3 regions of the Phyllobacterium sp. YR620 genome follow, and region 1 is predicted to be linked to each of the others. Evidence: riboswitches for the same ligand, from Rfam matches in the RefSeq annotation. Region 1 holds a riboswitch; each other region holds the start of a gene.
What was found. A riboswitch is a leader RNA that binds a small molecule or an ion and turns the genes downstream of it on or off. The one in region 1 is predicted to bind thiamine pyrophosphate.

Region 2: linked by a shared signal. The riboswitch ahead of BLR72_RS18170 (ABC transporter permease) and the one ahead of thiC (phosphomethylpyrimidine synthase ThiC) in region 1 are both predicted to bind thiamine pyrophosphate.
Region 3: linked by a shared signal. The riboswitch ahead of thiB (thiamine ABC transporter substrate binding subunit) and the one ahead of thiC (phosphomethylpyrimidine synthase ThiC) in region 1 are both predicted to bind thiamine pyrophosphate.

What each region holds. Positions count from the first base shown of each region.
Region 1 is NZ_FNJP01000001.1:774,043-781,122, reverse strand. Features, by position in the region: gene thiS (sulfur carrier protein ThiS) at 1-119, opposite strand, end outside; gene thiO (glycine oxidase ThiO) at 116-1,075, opposite strand; gene thiC (phosphomethylpyrimidine synthase ThiC) at 1,080-2,882, opposite strand; TPP riboswitch at 3,030-3,148, opposite strand; gene BLR72_RS03610 (NADPH-dependent FMN reductase) at 3,199-3,765, opposite strand; gene rpsU (30S ribosomal protein S21) at 3,963-4,235, opposite strand; gene BLR72_RS03600 (RidA family protein) at 4,476-4,820, opposite strand; tRNA gene BLR72_RS03595 (tRNA-Lys) at 4,907-4,982, opposite strand; gene BLR72_RS03590 (PhzF family phenazine biosynthesis protein) at 5,098-6,015, opposite strand; gene BLR72_RS03585 (NUDIX hydrolase) at 6,142-6,855, opposite strand; gene BLR72_RS03580 (endonuclease/exonuclease/phosphatase family protein) at 6,859-7,080, opposite strand, start outside.
Region 2 is NZ_FNJP01000005.1:400,656-407,735, forward strand. Features, by position in the region: gene BLR72_RS18145 (FadR/GntR family transcriptional regulator) at 1-479, opposite strand, end outside; partial or broken gene BLR72_RS22745 (lytic transglycosylase domain-containing protein) at 859-1,197, shown strand; gene thiD (bifunctional hydroxymethylpyrimidine kinase/phosphomethylpyrimidine kinase) at 1,400-2,194, opposite strand; gene thiE (thiamine phosphate synthase) at 2,191-2,853, opposite strand; gene BLR72_RS18165 (ABC transporter substrate-binding protein) at 2,868-3,830, opposite strand; gene BLR72_RS18170 (ABC transporter permease) at 3,863-4,606, opposite strand; TPP riboswitch at 4,710-4,812, opposite strand; gene BLR72_RS18175 (TadE/TadG family type IV pilus assembly protein) at 4,861-5,820, opposite strand; gene BLR72_RS18180 (ABC transporter ATP-binding protein) at 5,968-6,729, opposite strand; gene BLR72_RS18185 (ABC transporter ATP-binding protein) at 6,726-7,080, opposite strand, start outside.
Region 3 is NZ_FNJP01000002.1:686,417-693,496, forward strand. Features, by position in the region: gene thiQ (thiamine ABC transporter ATP-binding protein) at 1-362, opposite strand, end outside; gene thiP (thiamine/thiamine pyrophosphate ABC transporter permease) at 355-1,989, opposite strand; gene thiB (thiamine ABC transporter substrate binding subunit) at 1,994-3,010, opposite strand; TPP riboswitch at 3,055-3,173, opposite strand; gene BLR72_RS10135 (thiamine diphosphokinase) at 3,548-4,192, shown strand; gene BLR72_RS10140 (hypothetical protein) at 4,279-4,560, shown strand; gene BLR72_RS10145 (glycine zipper 2TM domain-containing protein) at 4,835-5,167, shown strand; gene BLR72_RS10150 (ABC-F family ATP-binding cassette domain-containing protein) at 5,299-7,080, shown strand, end outside.

The DNA.
Region 1 (7,080 bases):
ACGAGTTCGCCATTCAGCGCTGTCGCCAGCCATTCGCCCTCGAACTCCAGCTCGCTCAGCAGCGCGTTGAGGAATTGCGCCGCGACCTCACGCGTTTCACCATTGACGATGAGTTTCATTGCGCCTTGTTCCTTTCATCGAAAATCATGTCCGCAGCCTGCAGCGCCATGGCGGGAGCAAGCAGGAAACCGTGGCGAAAAAGTCCATTGATGCTGATTGCATTGCCCTTGCGGACGACGCGCGGCAGGTTGTCGGCATAGGCCGGCCGGATACCGGTTCCAGTCTCCACGATCTCAGCCTCGCCAAAGGCGGGATGCAGGCTATAGGCGGCATTCAGCAGTTCCATCATCGAACGCGCTGTGATCGGCCCGGTCGCATCGCTTTCGATCATCGTTGCGCCGACCATGAAGGTCTGTCCTGCCCTTGGCACGATGTAGGCGGGAAAGCGGGGATGAATGAGCCGTATCGGCCGCGACAGGGCAACATCCGGCGTGCGCAACAGCAGCATTTCGCCGCGCACGCCGCGAATGTTCTCGTCCTGCGTCGCGCGACCGACACATTCTATGGTCCAGTCGAAGTCCGACGGGGCCGACAGATCGGTTTCGAAAGAAACACCGCAGGCTGCAAGCTTTGCGGCAAGGCCGACCAGCGCGTGGCGAGGATCAAGATGCGCTTCGCTGGGAAAATGAAGCCCCTTGCGAAAGCGGCCGGAAAGGTCGGGCTCAAGCGCCGCGATCCCTCCTTCATCGACCATTTCGAAGCCGGACGTGCGCGCGCCAAAGCGGTCGAGTTCCTTATGGTCGCGTGCCGGGGCGAGGACCAGCGTGCCGTTCCGGGTCACGCTGCCGGGCAGTGCTTCCTCCCACCAATCAGCTGCCGCTCGTCCAAGCTCGACGACGGCCTGCTCGGCGCTTTCCCTTTCGCAATAGGGCGCTAGCATACCGCCGGCATACCAGGATGCGGCCCTTAGGCCTCCGGGCGCTGGATCGACCACGGTCACCTCGATACCGCGCATCATCAGTTCGTGCGCAACCGCCAGGCCGGCAACGCCAGCGCCTTTGACAAGCACCGCCATGGGATCAGCCGCCATTTTCCAGCGGCATATAGAGATCGCCGCCCTCGCGGAATTTCGCCGCCATCGCCGCCATGCCTTCCTTCTGCGCCTCCGCCCTGATGTCGTGCGAAATACGCATCGAGCAGAATTTCGGCCCGCACATCGAGCAGAAATGCGCCACCTTGTGCGCTTCTTTCGGAAGTGTCTCATCGTGGTAGAGGCGCGCGGTTTCGGGATCGAGCGACAGGTTGAACTGGTCCTCCCAGCGGAACTCGAAACGTGCACGCGACAGCGCGTCGTCGCGCAGTTTCGCCGCCGGATGGCCCTTGGCAAGGTCGGCCGCATGGGCGGCGATCTTGTAGGTGATGACGCCGACCTTGACATCGTCCCGATTGGGCAGGCCGAGATGCTCCTTGGGTGTGACGTAGCAGAGCATTGCTGTGCCGAACCAGCCGATCATTGCCGCGCCGATACCGGAGGTGATGTGATCGTAGCCGGGTGCAATATCGGTCGTCAGCGGTCCTAGCGTATAAAATGGGGCCTCGCCGCAAACGGCGAGTTGCTTGTCCATGTTCTCCTTGATCTTGTGCATCGGCACATGGCCGGGCCCTTCGATCATCACCTGGCAATCCTTGGCCCACGCGATCCGGGTGAGTTCGCCCAGCGTCTCGAGTTCGGCAAATTGCGCCGCATCGTTGGCATCGGCGATTGAGCCAGGCCGCAGCCCGTCACCCAGGGAGAAGGAGACATCATAGGCGCGGCAAATATCGCAGATTTCCGCGAAATGCTCGTAAAGGAAGCTTTCCCTGTGGTGATGCAGGCACCACTTCGCCATGATCGAGCCGCCGCGCGAGACAATGCCGGTCACCCGGTTGACGGTGAGCGGGATGTAATGAAGCCGCACCCCGGCATGGATGGTGAAATAGTCGACGCCCTGTTCCGCCTGTTCGATCAGCGTATCGCGGAAAATCTCCCAGCTCAGGTCCTCGGCGATACCGCCCACCTTTTCCAGCGCCTGATAGAGCGGCACGGTGCCGATCGGCACTGGCGCGTTGCGGATGATCCACTCGCGGATATTGTGAATATTGCGCCCGGTCGAAAGGTCCATGACCGTATCCGCGCCCCACCGCGTCGCCCAGACCATTTTCTCGACCTCCTCGGCCATCGAAGAGGTGACAGCGGAATTGCCGATATTGGCATTGATCTTGACGAGGAAACTGCGGCCGATGATCATCGGCTCGAGTTCGGGGTGGTTGATATTGGCTGGGATGATCGCCCTGCCCCGCGCGATCTCGTCGCGCACGAATTCGGGCGTCACATAGTCCGGTATCGCCGCTCCGAAGGATTCGCCGTCGCGCGCCATCGCGCTCCTGGCCGCCTCGCGGCCAAGGTTTTCGCGAATGGCGACAAACTCCATCTCCGGCGTAACGATCCCTGCCCGCGCATAGGCGAGTTGGGTAACCGCACGGCCGTCCCTGGATCGGCGTGGCCTGCTGAGGCTGGAGAAAGCCGGCGTCAGGCGTTCGCCGGTCGCAAAGCCATTATCGGCGGGGAGAACGTGGCGGCCGTCATAAACAATCGTGTCGCCCCTCACCTCAAGCCAGGCCTCCCGCATGCGTGGCAGGCCCTGCGCAATATCGATCGTCACGAGCGGATCGCTATAGGGGCCGGACGCATCATAGACGGTGACATTGGGCTCGCCCGCCGTTGGATGCACGGCAATTTCGCGCATCGGTACGCGCAAATCCGCATATATGCGCCCGGGCTTGTAGACCTTGGTCGATGCAGGGAGCGCGCCGGTCGAAACGATTGGAGTAATTGCGGTCATCATCAGGTTCCTTTGCTCCGCGAACGCTCAAAAACGCCCGCCAGTTCAAATTGCCCGCATGCCATTATGGCCATGCAGGCGCGAAACCCAGTTCTGTGCCGGAAGGATGAAAGGCTTGTGCGAACTACAACAGGAGATCCCTGGCCCGCGCAGACTTTTGCACCGTCCCTACGCCAGTATGAACTGGATCAGGTTCAACGGGTCACTGCGCTTGCCGATGGCCAGCAGTATCTCAGCCCCTTGTCGGGACCCCCCTGGTGAATGTCTCTAAGAGACCCGCCTGCAACGCCGTTGTCAAGCGGGTCAATACGTCAGCTCAGGCGCGCAGCGGCTTCAGGGCCTCTGCCCACTTGGCAAGCTCCGCCAGCATTGTCGCCGCGCTGCCCGTCATCGATTCGGTGGCTTGGAAGACGCCTTCATCATCAATGAACTGCTGATACGAATGCACGGCAACGCCCTCGGGAATCGGCATCATGCGCAAGCCCGCAATCAGCCCTTTCACCGACTCGACCGAGCGCAAGCCGCCGGATACGCCGCCATAGCTGACGAATCCGGCCGGTTTGTAATTCCACTCCTTCGACAGGTAAATCAAAGCGTTGATGAGCGATGGCGGAGCGAAATAATCATATTCCGGCGTAACGAAAACGGTTGCGTCTGCCGCATCGACGAGGCTGCTCCAACGCTTGGTATGAGCCTTTTCATATTTCTGCATGCGGGGATGATGCGGTTCATCAAGGAGAGGCAGGTTTATCTCGGCAAGGTCGATCAGCGCGGTTTCGAACCGGGCATCCAAGCTAGCAAATTCATGAAACCACTTTGCGACTGCCGGACCGCCACGACCCGGGCGTGTGCTGGCAATGATAATGTTGAGGTTGAGCGCCATATGCTTGTCTCCATGATGCCTGACTGAATGCCCGCATGAATAGGCAGGCTGTGTGGCCGCGCAAGGAGGCACTTCCTGGAAACCGCCCAAGCGACGATCCCGGCCGACCATACAGGGCCAGGAAAAAACGAAACCCGCCCGGGCAAGGCCGTGCGGGTTTTCTCGCTATAAAAATGACCGGACGGGCCGGTCACCGACTATCGGTTGAAATCGCCACCGGCATTGCCATTCGGACGCGGCGGGCGTTCCTTCTTCTTCGGCCCTGGCAGAAGACCTTCGCGCTGTGCCTGCTTGCGCGCTGCCTTGCGGGCGCGGCTGACGGCTTCAGCTTTTTCACGGACACGGCGCTCGGACGGCTTTTCGAATGCCTGGCGCGCCTTCATTTCGCGGAAGAGACCCTCCCGCTGCATCTTTTTCTTCAGGACCCGGAGGGCCTGTTCAACATTGTTGTCTCGAACGAGTACTTGCAATCGTTTTCCTTACCCATGCTTGCCTCGTCTTGCGCAATAGCAATTGGCTACAATCAGACAAGCGTTTGAAGAATTGCCCCTGTGGCAATCCGGAGAAGCGCGGACTTTATGCATTTCCGCGCCAAAAATCCAGCCTGCCCGAGCAATTTACTCGGGCTTTGCTGCAAAGAAACCGCCTTTTACGGCAGGATGGTGACAACCGCTTCAAGAATAACGCACATTGACGTGCGCCAAACCGAATCAGAGAGCGGCGGTGACGATGATCTCGACCTTGTATTCGGGCGTTGCGAGCTTGGCTTCGCCGGTCGCGCGCGCGGGCGTATTGGCCGGATCGACCCAGCTATCCCACACGGCGTTCATCTCGCTGAAGTCCTTCATGTCGTCGAGCCAGATAATGGCCTGGAGCAGCTTGGACTTGTCGGTGCCGGCTTCCTTGAGCAGGCGATCGACGGCCGCAAGCACATCCTTGGTCTGCTCGGTAACACTCTTGCCCGGGCCACCCACCTGCCCGGCGAGATATACCGTGTTGCCATGGATAACGGCCTGGCTCATGCGTGGACCAACTTCAATACGACGGATGCTCATGGGAAGTCTCCTCTAGCGTTTGCCGGCAGGTTGAGCCTGCCTCGCGTGCATGAAAAAAGGGCCATGCGGCCCTTTTTTCGAAAGAATGGTGGGCACAGTAGGGATCGAACCTACGACCCGCTGATTAAGAGTCAGCTGCTCTACCAACTGAGCTATGTGCCCGTCAGCCGCTGTGACGACCGAAAGTGAGGGCTCTATAACGGGGCATTTCCTGCCTGTCCAGCCCTTCTTGAAAACTTTATGACGGCCGCGCACAGGAACAGCGCAAGGCAGCATATCAAGCAAAAAGACGGCCCTCCGCGACCTTGACCGCCGAACCGCCAATACGCGCGCCTAGGAGCTTCTCCTCGGCAATATCCAGCTCCAGTTGCAGGCGCGACGGCCTGCCCATCTCGTGGCCTTGTTCGATCGAGAGCCGCAGCACTCCGTCGAGCGGCCTGTCGAAGGCATGGATGGCGCCGGCAAAGGCCGCCGTCGCCGAGCCTGTCGCAGGATCCTCGTAGGTGCCGTCATCGCTGACGAACATGCGCGAATGAAAATGGCTGCCGTGCAGGATAGTTTCGCGGCAATAGCAGTAGACCGGCAACTGGCGATGCCCGATGGTCGGGGCAACATCCTTCATCGCCGTCTGGTTGATACGGATGCGGCCAGCCGATTCGAGACCATGGACCGGGACCATCATGAATGGCACGCCCGCGTCCCAGATGCTCGGCACATGGTTTTCGAAGCCGATCTCCCGCGGTTCGAGCCGCAGCGCGTTGGCAATTGCGATCCTGTCGTAGTTGTAGGGTATCTGCACGGGAAGCTTCGGCAGGTCGAACTCCGCAAAAGCACCGCTCGCGGTAAGGCGGACGCCGCAGCGCACCGGGCCAACCTGCTCCTCAAGAATGATCAGCGCGTCCTGATCCTCCTCGACGGCGCCAAAGCGTCGTTGCGCCAGCGAAATCGCCGTGCCCACGGTCGGATGACCGGCAAACGGCATCTCATAGTCCGGTGTGAAGATACGCGCCCAGGCCGTATGTGCCGGGTTCTTTGCCGCAAGCACGAACACCGTTTCGGAAAGGTTGAACTCCCGCGCAATCTTCTGCATTGCCTCGCTGTCGAGCCCATCGGTATCGTGGACGATGGCCAAGGGATTTCCCGCCAGTACCTTGTCCGTAAAGACGTCGTAGACTTCGTAGTTCCGACCAGCCATTTGCGTTCTCCCCGCGTGAATGCCGCAGAAATTAGTGGATGGTCCCGCCCATTCAAGCCAAAGCTTGTGACGGTTACATTCTGGGCGGGTCCGAGGCCTGAAAGCTTACGCTCTTGAGGCGCAAGCTCAAGACCGGCCGAAGTGCCAATCTGCAAAGGCGCGAAATGTCGGCGGCGTCGCCTCGCGCATTGCACCGGCGCCGGAAATCGCAACAATATCATCGAGTTCCGGATCGTTTTCCGAGGCAATGTGCGCGCGGATGCGATCGAGAATGGTCGCGGCGGTCAGATCGAAATAGTGGCGGCGGAACAGCGCGATGCTGCGGTTCACGGTTACGAGATATATGGCATCGTCCCTGCGTGCCGCCCGCGAAAGATCAATGCCCGTTTCCTCTTCGACTTCACGCATCATATTGCCGTCGATATCGATATGGTCGCCGGCGACATCGTCCTCGTCGAAGGATCCGGCTGGAAAATAGATGCGGCCCGCAGCCGAGGTCGAAGGCGCCATACGGCCAGCGATCAACCTGTTGTCGCTGGAAACGATGACGCCCACGCCAAAAATGTGCCAGGGCTTTTCGACGGACGCATTGCCCTTCCAGTGCATCATCGTTGCAAAGCGCGTGCGGTGATATCGCGCGCGGAAATCGCCACCCGCAACCGACGCCTCTTCCGCCATGAAGAACGGACCATTGAACAAGGCAGGGTTGTCGGCGGTCGCGCGCGACCAGTTTGCCGCAATATCCGCGCTGTTCTGCAATTCATAGGCCAGGGGCGCGCCGTCAATGCGCAGGGTCGCGCTCTTCAGCGGAATGACCGCGCCTTCCAGAATATCCAGCATTGTTCAAACCATATCGAGAGTGACTGCCACCGGGCAATGATCACTGGCCTTGGGCCGGTCCCAGCCAGTGCGTGGAAAGCGATCGACCTCTTGGCCGGGCGGAAAGATTGTCCGGTGCGGTTGGCCGTTGCGGATGATGTCGGGGAGAACCTTGCCGTTGGAACGGGCAAGCTCCGGCGAGGCCAGGATATAGTCGAGCTGGCAAAGATGCCGTTCCTGCGGGCC
Region 2 (7,080 bases), on a different contig from region 1:
TCGAGCACGGCATTCTCTATGATGCCGGCGATGGTGGTGTGAAACGTCCGGTCGAGCGCAATCGAAGCATGCGGATTATTGAAGGTTTTCGCCATCCTGGTCAGCACGGCATCCATGGCTTCGACCTGAACCGGCGTCACCACTTTGGCGGCTTCCTCGACGATCGCACATTCGATGAGCGAGCGCGCACGCAGCAGTTCGAACGGACCTTCGAGGTCGTCCGAGGGGGCGAGCACAGGCTTTTCTTTGCGTTGATTGGTGACGTAAACGCCCGAACCCATGCGGATATGGATCAGTCCTTCGACTTCCAGCGCAATGAGCGCTTCGCGGATTGTCGGGCGGGAAACACCAAGTTCCTCGGCAAGTTCGCGTTCGCCGGGCAATCGTTCGCCAACTGCGAACGAACCGCACTCGATCAAATCACGGATCTGTTCCGCGACCTGCTGATACAGGCGGCGCGGCTGGATCGCTGCGAACATTGGACCTCCCCGCACGGCTCCTCTCCGCGCATGACTGGTAAACTGGCCTTACCAATCATTAACTGATACATTGATATATATGTTGGAGTCAACCCGGCACAACTCGCGCCTCGATCTCAGGCAATTGTTACACATTGTATCGGAAAGTGATTGCCGTCGGCACACGCGAACAAGCTAAGAGAAATCTCGATACTCAGACTTCTTCGACCGGTGACCAATGCTGCCTCAAAACCGATTGCCGCGCGCCTTCGCCGCCCTGAGCCTTACCTTGGTTCTGGGTGCTTGCTCGACAACCGATCCCAAGCTGCCGAGCGCGGCATCGATCCCGGTTCCAGAGGCTGCGCCACGCGTGGCCGCAACTGACTCACGGCCTGCAGCCAAGACATCCGACAAATCCGTCGATGGCCTGATCACAAAATACTCGGTTGCCTATGCTGTGCCGGAATCCCTTGTTCGCCGTGTCGTGAAGCGTGAAAGCCGTTTTAACCCCCAGGCACGCAACGGGCCCTATTGGGGGCTTATGCAATTGCTCCCAGCGACTGCACGCGGCCTCGGCCATGATGGCAACGCCAAGGATCTGCTCGATGCGGAGACCAACCTCAAATACGGGGTGAAGTATCTCGCTGGCGCCTATAAGGTGGCGGACAGCAATCCGGACCAGGCAGTCCGCCTCTATTCACGCGGGTATTACTATCAGGCCAAGCAGAAGGGCATGCTCGACGTGCTCGAACCTTCGGCGGAGCCCGTACAGACCGCTCTTGTTGCGACGTCATCGGAAGCAAGCACGGCCCCCGCCGCGCAGGCGACGAGCGCCCTCATGACGCCGACGGAACTTGCCTATGCCGACGGCAAGGTGGTGTTTCCGGCGGTGATCCCGCTGCCCTTCGAGCGGCAGGATTTGCTGGCCTCCACGATCGTGCCTACCACCACCGGTGGAAATGGTGCACGGGTCCGCGCCCCCGCCCCACTTTGAGCTCACTGCCCGCGAGCATCGCTGACGTCACGTAATCCTTGGCGTGCGCCACGGCATCGGCCAGAATCTCGCCCTTGGCCAGTTCAGCCGTGATGGCCGAGGCAAGCGTGCAGCCGGTTCCATGGTCGTTGTCCGTGGCAATGCGGGGGCTGGAAAACCATTCTTGCGTTTTTCCGTCGCACAGAAGATCGCTGCTTTCCGATCCGCTGCCATGGCCGCCCTTGATCAAGACTGTTGAAGCACCGACAGCCAGCAGAAGCTCGGCCTGGCGCACCATTTCAGCCGCATCGCCTGCGACGGGCCGCCCGGTCAGCAGGGCTGATTCCGCAAGGTTGGGTGTGACGAGGGTTGCCTTGGGGAGAAGCACCTGCCGCAACGCATCGATGGCTCCGGGTTCGAGTAGCCGATCACCTGAGGTCGCGACCATCACCGGGTCGATAACGAGCGCCCGGTGCCAGCCGCGCAGGCCGTTGACAATGCTCTCGATCGCTGCCACTGCGGAGACCATGCCGATCTTGATCGCGGCCACGTCAATGTCTGACAGAACGGCATCGATCTGCGCGCTTATGATCGAAGGCGAGAGATTTTCGATTGCTGTCACGCCCTTTGTGTTCTGGGCGGTGATGGCTGTGATGACGCTCGCGCCGTAGACGCCAAGCGCCGAGAAGGTCTTCAGGTCCGCCTGGACACCTGCGCCGCCGCCGCTATCGGAACCGGCAATGGTCAATGCGATCGCGGTCATCGCCGTGCCTCGAGCGCCTTGTCCACTGCCTCGCGCAGTATTTGCGCAGCGGCCTTCGGGTCGACCTGCCGAAAAATGGCCGAAATGACCGCTATGCCATCGGCTCCGGCTTTGATGGCCGGTGCAGCGCGCGCGAGATCGAGGCCGGCAATAGCGCCGATCGGCAGGTCGGGCTTCTTCGCCCGAATGATCTGCGCCAGACGTTGATAGCCGTCAAAGCCGATGGGACCGTCGGGATTGTGCTTGGCCGGCGTTTCGAACAGCCCGCCGATGCAAGCATAGTCGATATCGCCAGCGATGGCGGCTTCGGCATCGGATTCGTTCTTCACCGTCAAACCGATGATCGCATCCGGGCCAAGCAGACGACGGACGTCGGCGACCAGCATGTCCTCGCGCCCGACATGGACCCCGTCGGCACCCGTGGCAAGCGCCACGTCGACCCGGTCGTTGACGACGAAAGGAACGCCGCTGCCGCCCAGCGCTGCCCGGATCGCATGGGCACGTTCCACCATCTTTCGTGTTGGCGAATTCTTGTCGCGATATTGGATGATCGTGGCGCCGCCTCGCGCCGCAGCGAGCGCTAGAGCACCAAGGTCTTGCTCGCCGCCAATAGCGTCGACATCGACAATGGCATTCAGCCGGAAATCTACTTTTGGCATGATCTTCTCTTTCATCAGAGCGAAGGAGGTTGGGAGAGTTCGACGGCGAGGTCGCCGACGGCGGGGATCGATTTGATCAGCCCTGCTTCGTGCAGGAAGACACCGAGGCGTTCGTAGCGGCCGCGATCGAGAGCCGCCGGCCGTTTGGCGAAGCGTGGCAGCGTGTCCGTCCACGCCTGCCTGTTCAGCGGATTGTCGAGATCCGGGTAGGCCTTGATGAAAATCTGCCAGCTCTCGTCCGGGTGATTGGTCAGATAGATTGCCCCCTTTTCGACAGCGCCGAGAAAGCGCGGCAGGCGATTGTCGGTGACGAGATCCCGGTGCGTGACGAAGATGAGTTCGTCATAGACCGGCACGCCGTGCTCCTCGGGAAAGAAGGCGCGGCCGCTGTGACCCTCCTGTGCCATCTGGGTCAGTTCGAAGTTGCGGTAGGCTCCGACCGTCGCATCGACCTGCCCCGCGATCAGCGAGGCTGACAGGGCGAAATTGACGTTGATCAGTTCCACGTCCTTGATGGACATGCCTTCGGACTTGAGCATGGCGCCGAGCATCGCATCCTCGAACCCGGAGACCGAGAAGCCGACTTTCTTGCCCTTCAAATCCTTGAGGCTTTTGATCGGACCATCGGCCAGCGTCATCACCGTGTTGAGTGGCGTTTCCACCAGCGTCCCGAAGCGCACCAGCGGCAGGCCGGTGTCATGGTCGAGGTAGAGATTAGGCTGGTAGTGGATGGCGACCTCTGCTTGCTTTGCCGCAACGAGGCGTGGCGGTGCGGCCGGGTCTGCTGGCGGCATGAGATTCACATCAAGGCCGGCATCGGCAAAGAATCCCTTCTCGCGGGCGATGATAAGAGGGGCGTGGTCCGGATTGACGAACCATTCGAGCAGTACCGTCAACTTGTCGGCGGCACTGGCGGGCGCGGTTGCGGCGCAGAGCGCAAGGCATATGGCGAGGATCGATAAGCGTGTGCGGAACATCAGTCGTCCTTTGTTGCGATGATGGGAGTTGCTCATGTTTGCGGCGCCCAAGGGGTAAGGCGGCGGGTCAGGGCGTCGACGAGAAAGCGCAGGATCACGGTGAGGGCGGCGAGGATCATCAGTGCCGCGAACATGGTTTCGGTCTGCATGCGGGCATTGGCTTGCAGCATGACAAAGCCGAGCCCGCGCGACGAGCCGACCCATTCGCCAATCACGGCGCCGATCGGGGCAAAGACGGCGGCGACCCGCAGGCCCGATCCGAGCGAGGGCAAGGCGCTAGGAACCCGAACGAGAAGCAGGGTTGCGAGCGGCGTCGCTTGCGTGAGCGAAGCCGCATCGAGGAGGTCGCGGTTGGTTCGCTGCAGGCCATCGGCAAAGGCCGATGCGACGGGAAAGAAGATGATGAGGCTTGCCATCACCACCTTGGAGGCAAGTCCAAAGCCGAACCACAGGACAAGCAGCGGCGCGATGGCGAATACCGGGAATACCTGCAAGACAAGAAGAAGCGGCCAGACGACATGGCGAAAGGCGGGAATGGCGGCGACAAGCAGCGCGATAATAATGCCGGCGAGCGCGCCGAATGCCAGTCCAAGCAGGACCTCGATGAGCGTGATCGATGCGTTGACGCCAAGATATTGCCGCTGTTCGACAAGCGCCGACACCACCGCAATTGGCCCAGGCAGAATGAATCGCGGAGGCTGGAACAGCCAGACCGCCACTTGCCAGCAAGCAAAGACGGCGGCAAGCGCCGCGACCATGCGAATAACGAGGCGCATGCAGCTACCGCCGCAGTTCAGATGTCAGGATGTAGGGCACGCTCTGGACTCCATTGCTTTTGGAGATCCGGTCATGCGCGAAGGTGAAGCTGAAAAGGCGCGAACTTTGCTCAATTCCCGTTCCTACGCCGGCATGACCCGGATCAGGTTCAAGGGTCCAGCTCGACGCTATCTCAGCACTGTACAGTGCCCCCCTCGGAATGAAGCGATGATGGAGCGGCGCGAGATTAAAGTCAATCGCGCCGCGTCAGGTCCTAGTGGGTCAGGCGAACGTTCTCGCCGTCGACCGATTTACAGGCGGCCGTGATCTTGTAGTAGAAGTCCTGGTTGGCCCAGCCGCCGCCGTCTTCCCACGCATGGCTATGGGGCGTGTTGTCACAATTCATCAGATCATCGAGTGGGGGCTTCGATCCCAACGGCAGTTGCACGCCGTCCACGAACAGATGGTTGACCGTGTTCGGGTCGTCGGTCTTCAGCGTGGAATTGTATTTCGAATAGCCGGACTCGCTTGTGGCAATGCAATCGACGTATCGCGATTTCCCGCCGTTCTTGTCCTTGTAGCCGATGTCGCAACCATCATTCTTGATTTCCATCTTGAGGTACAGCTTGGTGTAATCACCGAGGTCGAACGTGATCGGAACATTGATATCCGGGTCTGTTTTACCGCCGCCGTTACCGTTGTAGAGGTTATGGTCGGTCGCGGTGTATTTGATGGTGCCGACGACAACGTCCTTGCCATTGCGCACGACGATGATCGAAACTTTCTTGAACCAGTAGCCCGTAACCTTGTCGATCGTGATCTTGGCCGTCGTCGGCTTCAATGGCGCCAGCGCCGTGGCGTTGACGTTGATCGGCATGTTGTCCTTGTTGAGAACATGCATGAACAGGGTGCTGGTCTGGCCGCCAAGGGTGATGGAAACCTTTTGATTTTCGGTACTGAAGTTCAAATTGATATCTTCGGCGCGCAGGCCGAGATTGGCCTGGAGGAAGGCACGTGCCCTCGCCTCGGCGGCCGCTTTGTTGGACCCGGTGAAAACCGAGGCTGCCGCAAGCGCCGCGGCGTCGGCCGCATTCTGCAGCCGCGAACGGTCATTGCTGGCGCGGCTATAATCCACGGCGAGCCCGGCAAACCCCAGGAGCGGTACAAGCAGCAAGCCGAATGTAATCGCGGTTGCGCCGCGGCGGTCTTTTATGAATTGACGTAGATACTTCATGGCCCCACTCCAGTCGATGAGCGCAACCATCAGTTGTCCGGCGTAAATGACGGCTTATGAAATTCGTTCAGATTTTCACGATCTGCCCTGGAACCGGCGTCGGGGAAGAAATGCGTCTGCAAATGGTAAATGTTCGATGAAGCTGCATTAGGCGTTTTGAACGACAGGGCGGACAAAACCTTGGCTCGCGACAAGGAGGTTGCGCGTGTAGTCCCGCGTTACATGGCGGCGGGCAAGTTCCGACGCGGTGAGCCGTTCAACCTCCGCGCCGTGCTGCATTACCATCAGCCGGTCGCACATGTGCGTTACGACTGCGAGATCATGGCTGACCATGACGAATGTCAGCTTGCGGTCGCGGCGGATCTGCTCGAGAAGATTCAGCACCTCCGCCTGCACCGATGCGTCGAGCGCAGAGGTTGGCTCGTCCAGCAACAGGATCGATGGTTCGAGAATCAGAGCGCGGGCGATGGCGACACGCTGGCGCTGGCCGCCTGACAGCTGGTGCGAGTAGCGGAAACGAAAACTGGAACCGAGCCCGACCTCGTCAAGCGCCCGCAAGATGCGCCGCTCGATATCGCCGAATCCATGTACGGCCAGCGGCTCAAGGAGCAATCGGTCCACGGTCTGACGCGGATGCAGCGAACCATAGGGGTCCTGGAACACCATTTGCACTTCGCGGTAAAAGGCCTTTGTGCGCGATGCGCCAAGCAAATTGCCATTGACCTCGATAGTCCCCGCGGTCACGGGTGCCAGACCCGCCACGGCGCGCAGCAGCGTCGATTTGCCCGAACCGGATTCGCCGACGAGACCGAAGGACTCGCCGGGCACCACCTCGAGGCTGACGCCGCGCAGCGCGCGAAAGCGATTGAACATCACTTCGAGATTGTCGATCTTCAGCGCCGGCGTCATGCTGCCCACTCCGGTTTGCGGTCGAGCGTCGGCAGTGGATGCCGGTCGGCACCTATTTCAGGCATGCAGTTCAGCAGTCCCTGCGTATAGGGGTGCTTGGCATTGCGCAGGTCCGTCGCGGCAATTTCTTCGACGATGCGGCCAGCATACATGACGATGACCCTGTCGCAGAACGACGAAACCAGCCGCAGATCGTGCGAGATGAAAACGAGGCCCATGCCCCTGTCGCGCACCAGATTGTCGAGAATGCCCAGCACGTCGAGCTGGACCGTAACATCGAGCGCGGAGGTCGGCTCGTCCGCAATCAGCAGTTCCGGTCCGGTGATCAGCATCATGGCGATCATCGCGCGT
Region 3 (7,080 bases), on a different contig from region 1:
GCACGGTCGGCGACGTCAAGGCGCAAATCCGGCCGCCGGCCCAGCCCGACATTGGCCGCGACATCGAGATGAGCAAACAGATTATTCTCCTGAAACACCATCGAGACCGGCCGCTCGGCCGGGGCGGCGCGCGTCACGTCCTTGCCCTCGATGAAAATACGCCCAGACTTAGCCGGCTCGAAGCCGGCGATGAGGTTAAGCAACGTCGATTTCCCCGATCCGCTCGGCCCGATGATGGTGACGATGGAGGAAGGCTCGATGACAAGGTCAAAATGCATCGCCATCTCGCCATAATTGAAATCCACCGATTCGAGACGAATTTCCGCGCCCCGCCGCGTTCCGTCACTCCAGCGTTCAACCATCGCTACGTACCTCGCGTGTCTTCAGGCGGTTGGCGGCCCTGTCAGCAAGGATCATTAGGAGCAAGCACAGGCAGCCGAGTATCAGGGCGAGACCGGCCGCATCCTGAGTGCGATAGCTGCCCACGCGCTGCAACAGGAGGTAGGGCAGCGTCTGGACAGCGTCATTTCCGAAAAGCGCGATCGTTCCGAGATCGCCGAGCGAAAGCGCCATTGCGAATGCAAAGGCAATCCACAAAGGCTGCCGCAATACCGGCCAGTCGATGAGGCGGAGCCGGTTCCATCCCCTGATGCCCAGTTCCGCGCAGAGCCGATTATGGCGGCTCGCCGCCGTATCCCAGGCCGGTCGCAGAATGCGGTATGCGAATGGAATTGCCATCGCCGCATTGACGCTCACGACCATTACCGGCGCAAGCCTGAACGGATCGACGAAATGGCGCGACAGGATGAACCACCCCGCTCCGATGACGATCGGTGGCACAACCATGATGAGGCTGGCGCCAAGGTCAAGGGCGCGTTCAAAAATGCCGGGCGTTCCGTAACGGCGGCGGTTTGCGATGTCCTCGCGTGCCGTAACGAGGACGAGCGAAATCAGCGTTGCAAGAAGGCCGGCGCCAGCGCCAAGGCAGAGGCTCGTGAGGATTGCCCGCCACACCTGCGTTTCGCCCATCAAACGCCAAAGGTCGGCAGAAAGACCGGAAACCACGGTGCCTGCCATGGGCAGTCCCACGAAGAGCACGCCGACGAGAATGAGGATAGTATCCAACGACCTTGCCCGGGCATAGGGCCTATCGAAGCGCCGGGCCGTCGTGCGCAGGCTGAACCCCTCTTCCGTAGGCCGGCCGGCCATGCTGAGGAGCAAAAGTACCGCGACCGTCAGGGTCAGTTGCAACAGGGTCAGCGATACGGCACGCGCGATATCGAAGTCGAAGTGGAGCGCCTGGTAGATCGCCACTTCCAGCGTTGTCGCGCGCGGCCCGCCGCCAAGCGTCAGCACGATGGTGAAAGACGTAATACACAGCATGAAGATCAGCCCGGCAATGCCGGCAAGATTGCGCCGTATTACCGGCCATTCGATCAGGCGAAACTGCGCCAATGCGCGCATGCCGAGCTGAGCGGAGAGCTTCCAGTAATCTTCCGGAATTGAATCGAGGCTGGCGAGAATGAACCGCGTTGCCAGCGGCAGGTTGAAGAACACGTGGGCGATCAGAATGCCAGTGAGGCCGTAGATGTTCGGTATGATTTCAGAGCCGGATTGCGCGAACAGCGCAGCGAGAAGGCCGTTGCGTCCGTAAATGCTGGTGATCCCGAGCACAGCGACAAGCGCAGGCAGGGCTAGGGGCAGGGCGAAAAGGCGCAAGATCATCGGCCGCCCCGGAAAATCAGGATTGGCATGGAGGGCCCGGGCCAGCGGGATGGCAAAGGCGATCGAGAGCAGCATTGAAAGAACGGCCTGCAACAGGGTGAAGCGTGCAACTCTCCACAAATAGCTGTCGAATGCAGCAAAGCCTTCGGTATTGCCACGCAATGCCTCGCTCAGGAGACCGAGCAAGGCTCCCCCCGCAAGCAGGGCGAGAAAGGCCAGGGCGAGTGCCCCGGCCAAAGGTTTGAGGGAGATGGTGGGCGTCAATGCGTTACAGGCTCATCGACGCAAGCCACTCGTCGATCCAGGCCTTGCGGTTCTTGGCGACTTCCTCCGGCGAGAACATCAGGGTCGTTACGGGCTTTACCAGCCTGTCGAAGGCCGGGTTCAGCGGCGCGCTGGTTTTTGCCGCCGGGAACATCCAGTTGTTTTCCGGGATGGCGTCCTGGAAGGCAGGCGAGGTCATGAAGGCAAGAAATTCCTTGGCCAGCGGGTTCTTCGCGCCCGTCGTGGTCTGGCCCGCGACCTCAACCTGCAGATAGTGGCCTTCGGCGAACGAGGCCGCCTTGTAGCGCTCGGTCTTTTCGGCGATCTCGTGATAGGCAGGAGATGTCGTATAGGAGAGGACAAGCGGCGCTTCACCCTTGGTGAAGAGGCCGTATGCTTCCGACCAACCGGGCGTAACGGTCAAGACGCGGTTCTTGAGCTTGGCCCAAGCTTCCCCCGCCTTGTCGCCATAAACCGATTTTACCCACAGGAGCAGTCCGAGGCCCGGCGTCGAAGTACGCGGGTCCTCTATGACGATCTTCTGTTTCGGATCGCCTTCGACGAGGTCCTTGAGGCTCGCGGGAGGGTTCGTCAGCTTCTCCGTGTCATAAATCGCGGCAAAGTAGCCATAGTCGAAGGGCACGAAAATATCGTCCTTGTAGCCACCCGGAATTGCTACTGCCTTCGTATCGATGCCGTGCGGTGCGAAGAGGCCGGTCGCTGCCGCCTCATAGGTGAGGTTCGTATCAAGACCGAGCACAATGTCCGCCTTCGTTGCAGCGCCTTCGAGCTTTAACCGGTTAAGAAGGGCAACGCCGTCGGTCACGCCAACGAAGTCGACCGTGCAACCGCACTGTTTCTCGAAAGCCTCTTTAACCTTGGGGCCGGGGCCCCACTCCGCGGTGAAGCTTTCATAGGTATAGACGGTGAGCTTGCCTTCGGCGTTGGCACCCGCCGGGAAAGCGAGGACCAGCGCACCGATCATGAGTGCAAATTTCAATAGTGTCGTTAGCGGCCGCATCGGCGCCTCCTTAGCTTGATGTTCAAAAGGATTGGTGCGCCGGCTGTGATGCCGCGTCTAATCCCTCCGCCGGTACAAACCGGATCAGGTTCCGCGGGTTGGCAGGTGTTTCACCTTGTGCCTCTCAGCCTGTCATTTCTGGCAGGCACCCCGTTAGAGCGTTGCAAAGATTAAAGAAAAACATTGGTCGGCGCAAGCCGATTGCCCGTCTTGCGTGTGGTTGCGATCGCAATGTCGGGGGGCCGGTTAATCCGCGCTGATTAACCCGGATTTGTGTGAAGCCATGCGTCCCCGAATCTGCTAGATTTCCCTTCAGAACAATAAGAAGACTAAGGGGGCAGAAATGTTCGAACTCACGGATGGGGCCATGCTGGTGGTCATCGCCATCGCCACGGCAATCGGGGCTTACATATTCTACGGTATCTCGCTGGTGCAGCTTACAGGGTTTTAGCGTTCGCACGCGTGCCTTTGCCCGGCAGCTTCATGCCACGCTGAACGACGCTATGCGGCGCGAGTGCCGCATGCTATGGCCGCGTCATGAGCAAGTTTGTCATTCTTCTCGGCGGAACCGTCCACGCCAATGATCGCCTCAGGGACCTCGTCGCCGGTGCCCGCGTCCTTGCGGCCGATGGCGGCATAGCACATGCCGAAGCCCTCGGCCTCGAACCCGAGCTTTGGCTCGGCGATTTCGATTCGACGTCACCCGAACTCGACCGGCGTTATGCGCATGTTCCCCGCTCGGTTTTCCCGGCTGCAAAGGATATGACGGACGGCGAGCTGGCGCTCAACGAGGCCTATCGGCTCGGAGCAACGGAAGTCGTTCTGTGCGGGGCGTTCGGCGGTTCGCGCACCGATCACACGCTCCTGCATCTCACCATGGCGACGGCCCATGCGGCCGAGGGCCGCAAGATAATCCTCTCCAGCGGTGATGAAGAAGCGCATCCGCTGGTCGCAGGTTCCTACAGGTTCGATTTCCCCGAAGATACGCTCTTCAGCATTGTTGCATTTTCGCCATTGCACGGGCTTTTTATCGAAGGCGCGCGCTGGCCGCTGCAAAATATGGAACTTTCTTTCGGTTCATCGCTTACTGTCTCGAATTCGGTACGCGGAACTCTCCGGGTATCGCTCGATTCAGGTAAGGCAATCCTGATTGCTGCCTTGCAACCGGCGCCCGGCTTGTAAAAAAAAGCGCTAGATGCAATTGTTGCAGGACAGCATTGGGGACGCAAGCTGTTGAAATTTGGTTCTAACAACGGGAGAGGTCTTCCATGTTGAAAAGTTTGTCCACGATTGCAGTCGCCGGACTCCTGGCGTTTTCGGCCGCCGGGTGCACCACTTCTGATCAGCGCGTCGCCGGCTACGGCGTAGGCGGTGCGGCATTGGGTGCATTGGCTGGCGGTGCAATCAACGGTGGCAAGGGCGCCCTTGCAGGTGCTGCAATCGGCGGTGCCGGTGGTGCTTTGGTTGGTGCTGCCACCAACAACAATAGCAATCGTTATTGCACATACGAGAATCGTTATGGCCAGCGTTATCAGGCTCCGTGCCGATAATCTGTTATTTCCAGCATAAGAACAGGCCGGGATTTTCCCGGCCTGTTTTTTTTGGGCCAGGGCGGAATAGCCCAACGACGCTACTGATCGTAGGTGAGCGTGGCGTACGCAGACCCTCCACCGGCTTCATACAGCCATGATCCTCGGGACACGAGCCGAGAATATCGACGAGCGCTCCGCCATAATTTGTTGGTAAGCGCGACGGAAAACTTTCTTCTGCCTTATTGGCACAGCAGGGTCCGCCGCATCTGTTTTGGACATGAAAGGATTTGTCATGAAGTTACGTCTGACCGCGATTGCGGTATCCGCGCTGCTGGCCGTTTCTGTTGCCGGTTGCGCAACGAGCGAGCAAAACGTACGTGGAGGGACGGGCGCCCTGATTGGCGGTGGCCTGGGTGCGATTGCCGGGCAGGCGCTGGGGCATGACACGAAGAGCACGGTGGTTGGCGCAGCAGGCGGTGCCTTGCTCGGTGCCGCAATCGGTACCGTAACGACGCCGCAAGGCCAGACGCAGAACCTCTGCCGCTACCAGCGGCGTGACGGCTCGATCTATACCGCGCCTTGCGAAGGCAATGGCGGCGGCGCCTATGGCGGCAGCGGATACTGATTTTCAACGCATAGTCCAACGACAGGCCGGAAAATTCCGGCCTGTTTTATTTGACAGAGGCACGTTTCTCGCCGAAAAGGCCATGCGCCCGGCAACCCCGGTCTGTCTGTACCGCTGGATTTGAATTCTTCATGGCCCCACCACTGCTTCGTCTCGACCAGATTGCGCTGACATTCGGCGGCACGCCGCTCCTGAGCGATGCTGCGCTTTCCGTCAGCGAGGGGGATCGCATTGCCCTAGTCGGTCGCAATGGTTCGGGCAAATCGACGCTGTTAAAAATCGCGGCCGGCTTCATTGCGCCGACCGACGGCGAGGTGTTCAAGCATCCGGGCGTGACAGTTCGCTATCTCGCGCAGGCGCCGGACATGGATGGCTTTGCAAATGTCCACGACTATGTGGAAGCCGGGCTCGGACCCGCCGACGACCACTACCGCGTCGGCTATCTGCTGGAACATCTGGGGCTTACCGGCGAAGAAAAGCCGGACAATCTCTCGGGCGGCGAGGCGCGCAGGGCGGCGCTTGCCAAGGTGCTCGCGCCGCAGCCGGATATCCTGCTTCTCGACGAGCCGACGAACCATCTCGACCTGACGACGATCGAATGGCTGGAAGGCGAACTTCGCCAGATGCGCTCGGCCCTCGTAGTCATTTCGCATGACCGGCGCTTTCTCGAAAACGTCAGCCGTACGACCGTCTGGCTCGATCGCGGCGTTACCAGACGGCTCGAACAGGGTTTCGCCGGCTTTGAGGAATGGCGCGACAAGATCCTCGAAGAAGAGGAACGCGACCTTCACAAGCTCGGGCGACAGATCGTGCGTGAGGAACATTGGCTGCGTTATGGCGTCACCGCGCGGCGCAAGCGCAACATGCGCCGCCTTGGCGAATTGCAGACCATGCGCAGCGAATTCCGCAATCACCGGCGTGCGCAGGGAACGGCTGTCCTGAAGGCCAGCGACGCAAGGGAATCGGGCAAGCTCGTCATCGAAGCCGAGCATTTGTCCAAGGCCTACGGCGATAATATCCTGGTCGATGATTTTTCGACGCGCATCCAGCGCGGCGATTGCGTCGGTTTCGTTGGGCCAAATGGTGCCGGCAAGACCACGCTTCTCTCCATGCTCACTGGCCAGCTCGCATCCGACAGCGGCACGCTGAAACTTGGCACCAATCTTGAAATCGCGGTGCTCGACCAGAGGCGCGACAGCCTCAATCTCGAACAGACGCTATCCGACTATTTGACGGACGGGCGCGGCGAGAACGTCATCGTCAATGGCGAGCAACGCCATGTCGCTTCCTACATGAAGGACTTCCTGTTCCAGCCGGAGCAATTGCGCACGCCGATCCGCGAACTTTCCGGCGGCGAGCGGGCGCGGCTGATGCTGGCGCGCGTTCTTGCCCGACCCGCAAACCTTCTCGTGCTGGACGAGCCGACCAACGATCTCGACATGGAGACGCTCGATCTGCTGCAGGAACTGGTCGCGGGCTTTCCGGGAACCGTGCTGCTTGTAAGCCACGATCGCGATTTTCTCGACCGTACGGTGACGTCGGTGATCGCGCCGGAAGGCAATGGACGCTGGCTCGAATACGCCGGCGGCTACACGGACATGCTGGCGCAGCGCAAGGAAGCGCTGGCGACACGCAAGGAAATAAAGGGCGCGAAGGCGTCCGCCGCGACGAGTGAGCCAGGAAAAGCGGCGCCGGCGCGAGAGGAAAAGCGCAAGCTATCCTACAAGCAGAAATTCGCGCTCGAAACGCTGCCGGCAAAGATCGAGACGCTGCATGCGGAAATTGCCGCGCTCGAAAAGAAACTCGCCGATCCGGACCTCTTCGCCAGGAATGCCGGTCTCTTCAACAAGACCGTCGACGACATCGCCAAGAAGCGGCATAGCCTCGAAGCGAATGAGCATGAATGGCTCGAA